DNA from 3 places in the Allobosea sp. 01N443 genome. Region 2 is predicted to be linked to each of the others. Evidence: riboswitches for the same ligand, from Rfam matches in the RefSeq annotation. Region 2 holds a riboswitch; each other region holds the start of a gene.
What was found. A riboswitch is a leader RNA that binds a small molecule or an ion and turns the genes downstream of it on or off. The one in region 2 is predicted to bind cobalamin.

Region 1: another riboswitch for cobalamin. It lies ahead of AC1DRP_RS06545 (TonB-dependent receptor plug domain-containing protein); the one in region 2 lies ahead of AC1DRP_RS15540 (ABC transporter substrate-binding protein).
Region 3: another riboswitch for cobalamin. It lies ahead of AC1DRP_RS08790 (CbtB domain-containing protein); the one in region 2 lies ahead of AC1DRP_RS15540 (ABC transporter substrate-binding protein).

What each region holds. Positions count from the first base shown of each region.
Region 1 is NZ_JBFTRC010000014.1:54,226-56,477, forward strand. It holds gene AC1DRP_RS06535 (heavy metal translocating P-type ATPase) at 1-737, shown strand, start outside; gene ccoS (cbb3-type cytochrome oxidase assembly protein CcoS) at 734-910, shown strand; cobalamin riboswitch at 928-1,128, shown strand; gene AC1DRP_RS06545 (TonB-dependent receptor plug domain-containing protein) at 1,249-2,252, shown strand, end outside.
Region 2 is NZ_JBFTRC010000054.1:18,293-20,544, forward strand. It holds gene AC1DRP_RS15535 (ribonucleotide-diphosphate reductase subunit beta) at 1-322, shown strand, start outside; cobalamin riboswitch at 413-622, shown strand; gene AC1DRP_RS15540 (ABC transporter substrate-binding protein) at 899-1,927, shown strand; gene AC1DRP_RS15545 (FecCD family ABC transporter permease) at 1,936-2,252, shown strand, end outside.
Region 3 is NZ_JBFTRC010000022.1:8,253-10,504, reverse strand. It holds gene AC1DRP_RS08800 (DUF1636 family protein) at 1-203, opposite strand, end outside; gene AC1DRP_RS08795 (CbtA family protein) at 253-993, opposite strand; gene AC1DRP_RS08790 (CbtB domain-containing protein) at 1,006-1,236, opposite strand; cobalamin riboswitch at 1,224-1,406, opposite strand; gene cobU (bifunctional adenosylcobinamide kinase/adenosylcobinamide-phosphate guanylyltransferase) at 1,547-2,071, shown strand; gene cobO (cob(I)yrinic acid a,c-diamide adenosyltransferase) at 2,085-2,252, shown strand, end outside.

The DNA of each region.
Region 1 (2,252 bases), on a different contig from region 2:
ATGTCAGCGAAAATCACGGCGCAGGCCTGAGCGCGATTGTGGATGGGATCGAGACCCGTCTCGGCAGCGTCGCTTATTGCGAGGCCGGGGCGGAAGCCGCCATCGTCGCCGCGCGCCATCCCTCAGCCTCCCTGATCGCCTGGCGCCATGGCACTGAATGCGCCATCTTCGCGGTCGATCAGAAGATCCGGCCGGAGACGCGCGACTGTATCGCCGCGCTACGCGGTCTCGGCCTCGAGATCCGCATTCTCTCCGGCGACCGAAGCGAAGCTGTCGCGCCGGTCGCCTCGGCCCTCGGTATCACGGAGGCCGAAGCCGGCCTGCGTCCCGACGAGAAGCTCAAGGCGCTCGACCGGCTCAGCGCCAAGGGGCGCAAGGTGCTGATGATCGGCGACGGGCTCAACGACGCTCCGGCCCTTGCCAAGGCCCATGTTTCGATCTCGCCGATCAGCGCGACCGACCTGGCGCAGGCCTCGGCCGACATTGTCTTCATCGGCGACAGCTTGATGCCGGTCGCCGACAGCCTGCGCATCGCCCGCAGGGCGCGCAACCTCATGCTGGAAAACCTCTGGTTTGCGGTGCTGTACAATGCCGTCGCGGTGCCGATTGCCGTCGCGGGCTTCGCGACGCCGCTCGTCGCAGCCGTCGCGATGTCGGGATCGTCACTGGTGGTCACGCTCAACGCGCTGCGCGCGGGACGCGGCCTGTCGCGGCAGAATACGGGAGTGGCGTCATGAATATCCTGGTGATCCTGTTCCCCCTGGCGCTCGGTCTCGGACTGCTGGGGTTGGCGGCCTTCTTCTGGTGCATGCGCACCGGCCAGTTCAGCGATCTCGAGGGACCGAGCTGGCGCATTTTGAGGGATGACGACCTGCGTTCGCCTGGGGACACCCGCACCAACGATCATTGACGCAGCGGCCGTTCCGGCCTTACCTCGCCAGCGACGGTTCCCTTAGGGGATCAAAAGGGAATGCGGTGCGGATGGTTCGCCATTCAATGCCGTGGCTGCCCCCGCAACTGTAAGCGGCGAGCCTTTCGCCACACGCCACTGGGGCCCTCGGACCTGGGAAGGCGGCGACAAGGCACCGACCCGCGAGCCAGGAGACCTGCCGTCAGCCGTGGTCACACGCGAACACGTTCGGACGGGGTGTTTCGATCGCTTGTTGAACTGCACGCTGGCTAAGGGCAGCGGACGGGGCCTCGCGTTCGCGGTGACGTGCCACAGACGTCAACGCCCGAGGTTCCATCGTGATCCGTCCTCCCAAGGTTGCCCGGCGCAGCCGGCTGCTCATCACCCTGCCGCTCCTTGTCTCCGCCGGCTCCCTCCCCCCCAGCCAGGCCTCCGCCCAGTCAGCCACCGAATCGATTGCCCTCGACGAAATCGTCGTCAGCGCGACGACGCGACCCACGCCAGCGCGCGAGATCGCCAATTCCGTGACCGTCATCACCGCGGGCGATATCGAGCGCGAGCAGCGCCGGACCCTGCCGCAGGCGCTCGCCGCCGTTCCCGGCCTCAATATCGTGCAGACCGGCGGGCCGGGCGGGCTGACCTCGGTCTTCATCCGCGGCACCAACTCCAACCACGTCAAGGTATTGATCGACGGCATCGAGGCCAACGACCCGTCGACCCCGAACCGCTCCTTCGATTTCGGCTCGATGCTGACCGACGACATCGAGCGCATCGAAGTGCTGCGCGGACCGCAAAGCGGCCTCTACGGCGCCAACGCGCTGGGCGGCGTCATCTCGATCACCACCAAGCGTGGCGAGGGTCCGCCGAAGCTCACGGCCCGAGCCGAGGCCGGCTCATACGGCACCTTCAACCAGTCGGTCGGCCTCAGCGGCGGCGATGACCGCTTCAACTACGCCCTCAGCATCGCCCATTTCAAATCGGATTCGACCCCGGTGACGCCTCCCGGGCTCGTGCCGTCGGGGCGCCGCGTCAACCCGAATTCCTACGACAATTGGACCTATTCGGCCCGGTTCGGCGTCGCGCTGTCCGATACGCTGTCGCTGAACTGGGTCGGCCGCTACACTGACGGCTACCTGCTCTTCACCGGCGATTCCGGCTTTCCGAGCACGCCCAGCAGCTTCCGCAGCAGCCAGGACTACAAGCAGGCCTTCACCCGCGGAGAGGTCGTCTGGGATCCGCTTGGTGGGCGCTTCGTCAATCGCTTCGGCCTGTCCTACAGCAATCAGGACCGCACCGGCCGCACGCCGAATGCGATTGGTATCCTCGGCCTGCCGACGGAGAA
Region 2 (2,252 bases):
GATCGAAAACCCGCATCTCTGGACCAAGGCCTTCCAGGACGAGCTGCGCGGCATGATCCGCGACGCTGCCGAACTCGAGGCCGCCTATGGCCGGGACACCATGCCGCGCGGCTTCCTCGGCCTGAATGCTGCGCTCTGCGAGCAGTACATGCATTTCATCGCCAACCGCCGTTGCGCGCAGCTCGGCCTCGCGCCGGTCTTCGCGGAAACGGAAAACCCGTTCCCCTGGATGAGCGAGGCGATGGACCTGAAGAAGGAGAAGAACTTCTTCGAGACCCGCGTCATCGAATACCAGAACGGCGGCGCTCTGAGCTGGGAGTGAGCTGAGAAGGATGGAGCCGTCTCGCTGCAGGGCTCCATCAGCAGGCGGTGTGGTCGGTGCCTGCGGCTTGACGCCGCCTTGGGCCCCTCTATGGTCGGCCGCGATCAAGGTTCCTCGGGTCCAGGCCCGAAGCTAAGAGGGAATTCGGTGAGGCGCCCTGCGCCGAATCCGAGGCTGCCCCCGCAACTGTAAGCGGCGAGCTCTTCTCCCAACGTCCACTGGCGCTCTCACGCCGGGAAGGCCGGGCGAAGCCAGCGCTGACCCGCGAGCCAGGAGACCTGCCCTGATCGCAGAAGCGTCTTTCGGGCGGGGTGTCCGGGGGGATTTGCGTCGGCGGCAGGTCGTAGACCCGCACCCCCGAACCGATCCGCTCAAGCTCCCGGCTCGTCATCTCGGGGAGCGATGAATTCCATGTCCATGATGCCGAACCACGCGGTCGCAGCCGCGGCAGAGCGCTTGACGCAGACTCGTCGAGCAGTCTATCAAAATTGTAATATTGTTGCATTACAGGATCGGCCGTGCGAGGCCCTCGAGCCTCGCGACGCATGCCGTCGCTCGACGCTATCGGAGACTTCAATGCGCAGCGCCGCACGCCTTTCTTGCCTTTCGTTCGTCGCAGCCATCGGCATGTCGATGTCCGGAGCGGCCTTGGCCGCGCCGACGCAGTATCCGCTGACGCTGGAGAATTGCCGGGAGACGATAACGTTCAACCAGGCGCCAAAGCGCGTCGTGGCGGTCGGACAGACGCAGACCGAGATCCTCTACGCGCTCGGGCTCGGCGACAAGGTCGTGGGCACAGCCGTGTGGTTCAGCCCTGTCGCGAAGCCCTATGAGGCGGTCAACGCCAAGGTGAAGCGGCTTGCCGACAACGATCCGAGTTTCGAGGCCGTCGTCGCCCAGGAACCCGACCTCGTGACTGCGATGTTCGAATGGCATATCGGCCCCAACGGCATCGTCGGCAAGCGCGACCAGTTTGCGAAGCTGAAGGTGCCGACCTATGTCTCGCCCACCGACTGCGTCGGAAAGGACAATTCCGGGCCGGGCGACGGCGTCCGCACGCAGATGTTCACGATGGATCTCGTCTACCGCAATATTCGCGAGTTCGGGCAGATCTTCGACGTCTCCGATCGCGCCGAGGCGCTGGTCGCCGAATTGAAGGCCCGCGAGGACAAGGCGGTCGCTTCTGTGGCCGGTATCAAGCCGCAGGATGTCCCCGTCGTGGTCTGGTTCTCCAGCAAGGACATCAAGGGCGACGCCTTCCTGGCCGGCAAGAATGGCGTGCCTGCCTATATCCTGTCGAAGCTCGGCGCCCGGAACGTCATCACCACCAACGAGGAATGGCCGCTGGTCGGTTGGGAGACCGTCGCTTCCGCCAACCCTGYCGTCATCGTCGTGGTCAAGATGGATCGCCGGCGTTTCCCAGCAGATGACATCAATCTCAAGCTCGACTTCCTCAAGACCGACGCGGTTGCGAGCAAGCTCGACGCCAGTCGGCAGCAGCGGATCGTGATCATGGATGTCGGCGCGACCAGGGCCGGGCTTGATACGATCGACGGCATCGAGGCGCTGGCCAACGGCATCAAGAGCTTCGGCCTCACCAAGTGAGCCATGGAGTGGTTCGGCCCAACTGGTTGGCGAGGGGCGCAGTAGCGATCCTCGCCTTCGTCCTGCTGATACTCGCGATCGCGCTCGCCGTGACGATCGGCGAAATGTCGATCCCGCTTGCCACGGTCTTCAGGGCCCTGGGCAACGGGTTGTTCGATCTCGACTACCCCGTGAGCGCGATCCAGCAGGGCGTCATCTTCGACTACCGGTTGAGCCGGGCTGTGGTGGCGGCCCTCTGCGGAGGAGCGCTCGCGCTTTCGGGGGCAATCCTGCAGGCGCTGCTGCGCAATCCGCTCGCAGAGCCCTATATCCTCGGTATCTCGGC
Region 3 (2,252 bases), on a different contig from region 2:
GCCGCCAAGGCGACGGTGCAGGGGCGATTGCAGACCGCGAGGCAGTCGACGGGTTCGACCGGAAGCGTCCCGCCGTCGCGCGCGATGCGTTCGCGCAGCGCCTCGGCAAAACCCAGTCCGGGCTGGTCGTAACCCTCCGGCAGGTCCGCCCGCGCGCGCCGGCAGGCGACGCAGACGAAAATGGTGACATCGCCTTCGGGCATAGGCCGGTTCCTTTGCTTCCGGCGCGATCCCGGGGGATCGCGCTCAGCGTCAGGCCTTGGCCGGGGCTGCGGCACGGCGCGTCGCCCAGGGCCAGAGCACGCCGACGGCAAAGCCGGTAGCGAGCCAGAGGGCAGCCTGGAGCGCGAGCGAGAGCGCGGCGAAATGCGCTGCGATTTCGGCCGGGACCTTGCTCTCCGGGGCGGCGGGATGTGGTGCGCCGATCAGATGCGGGACGAGCATGGCAAGCACGGCAAGTGCCCGCAGCCAGCTCGCCTCCGTCCGCAGGAAGACCCAGAGGCCGCCGGCGGTGACGAGCGCGGTGGCGATCCACCAGGTCTGGCGGTGGAGCAGTTCGGCTGACGCGCTGCCGGGCAATTCCGGTGCGAGCCCGGTCGCCGGCACGAGGCCGAAGGCCAGGAAGCCGCAAGCCGCCCAGATCAGTGCGGTCCGTTCAGTGATGGCATCGCCCGCTGCGATCATGCCGCCGAGCAGCAGGGCGGCAAAGCCGATCGCGGTCGCAATGGTGACGATGGTGGTGAAGGCCGTGCGCTGCAAGCCGTCCTGTGGCTTCCACTCGGCGTGGTCGGCTGCGTCGGCGCCGCCATGGGCAAGGACGATCCTGGCATCGCCGGTGAAGCTGGCGTGCTGAAGCTCGGCTGCGCGCAACGCCGTCTCAAAGGTTTCCGCCTTGAGGATCAGCGGCGTGGTGGTGACATGCTGGAGTGCTGCGACCAGGAGCCCAGCAAGAAGCCCGGCCAGAAGACTGACCGTGAGAACACGATTGACCATGTTGCCTTTCCCTCAGTGGCAGGGAAAGGCGAGGGTGTGGCGCGTGTCGTGGGCTGCGTTGTGAACGCTGGTCGAATGGGCGAAGCCGACGGTGAAGATCAGGGCTGCGCCGAGTGCCAGGGCAGCTGCGACAGCCTTGACGCGCTCGGATGCGCTGGCCTGGGTGGTGATCGAAGCCGTATTCGTCGTCATCTCGGTCTCCTTGGCCACCCCGCCGGCAGCCCGCTGGATTGCATCACTCATCGACGGCAGGTCTCCTGGCTCGCGGGTCCGGATCTCTCGCCGCCTTCCCGGGACAATCCCAGTGGCCGATGGCGCGAAACTCGCCGCTTACAGTTGCGGGGGCAGCCGCGGTATCGCACCGCGTTCCCTTTTCACCTCCTTGCAGAGGCACCGTCGGGGATGATCATTAGCCATCTGCACGGTGCTGTGCAATGCAGCGATCGTGATTGCGAGCGCAGTGAAGCGATGTGATCTCTGATGGCCTGTCCCGGCTTGTTTCGCTTCGCTCGCCAGGTCCGTTCCTTAGGCTGATCTTCCCTGGGTTGAGATTTTGGCAGTGGCAGCGATCCTTTCCCCTCTTACCCTCGTTCTGGGCGGCGCCCGCTCCGGCAAGAGCCGCCATGCCGAGGCCCTGATCGAGATGGTGCCGGCGCCCTGGATCTATCTCGCCACGGCGCAGGCCTATGACGATGAGATGCGCGCCCGGATTGCCGAGCACCGCGCCCGCCGGTCGCAGGATTGGATGACCATCGATGCGCCGCTGGCCCTGGCGCAGGCGATCCGCGCGGTTCCCGCGGGGCAACCTGCCCTGGTGGACTGCCTGACGCTCTGGCTGACCAACGTGATACTGGCAGAGCAGGATGTGGCGGCTGCAAGCCGGGAACTGGTCGAGGCCTGCGTTTCGGCACGTGGCCCGGTGGTCCTGGTTTCCAACGAGGTCGGGCTCGGTATCGTGCCCGAGAATGCGCTCGCCCGACGGTTCCGCGACGAGGCGGGGCGGTTGCACCAGATGCTTGCGGCGCGGGCCGACCGGGTGATCTTCATGGTCGCCGGTCTGCCGATGCAGGTGAAATGAGCAGGAGGTTCCGATGACGATCGATGCTGACGAGGCCGCCCGCCACAAGGCCAAGATGGAAAAGCGCAAGGCGGTGCAGGATGCCGAGGTCGCCGCCAAGACGATCGAAAAGGGACTCCTGATCGTCAATACGGGGCCAGGCAAGGGCAAGTCGACCGCCGCCTTCGGATTGATCCTGCGG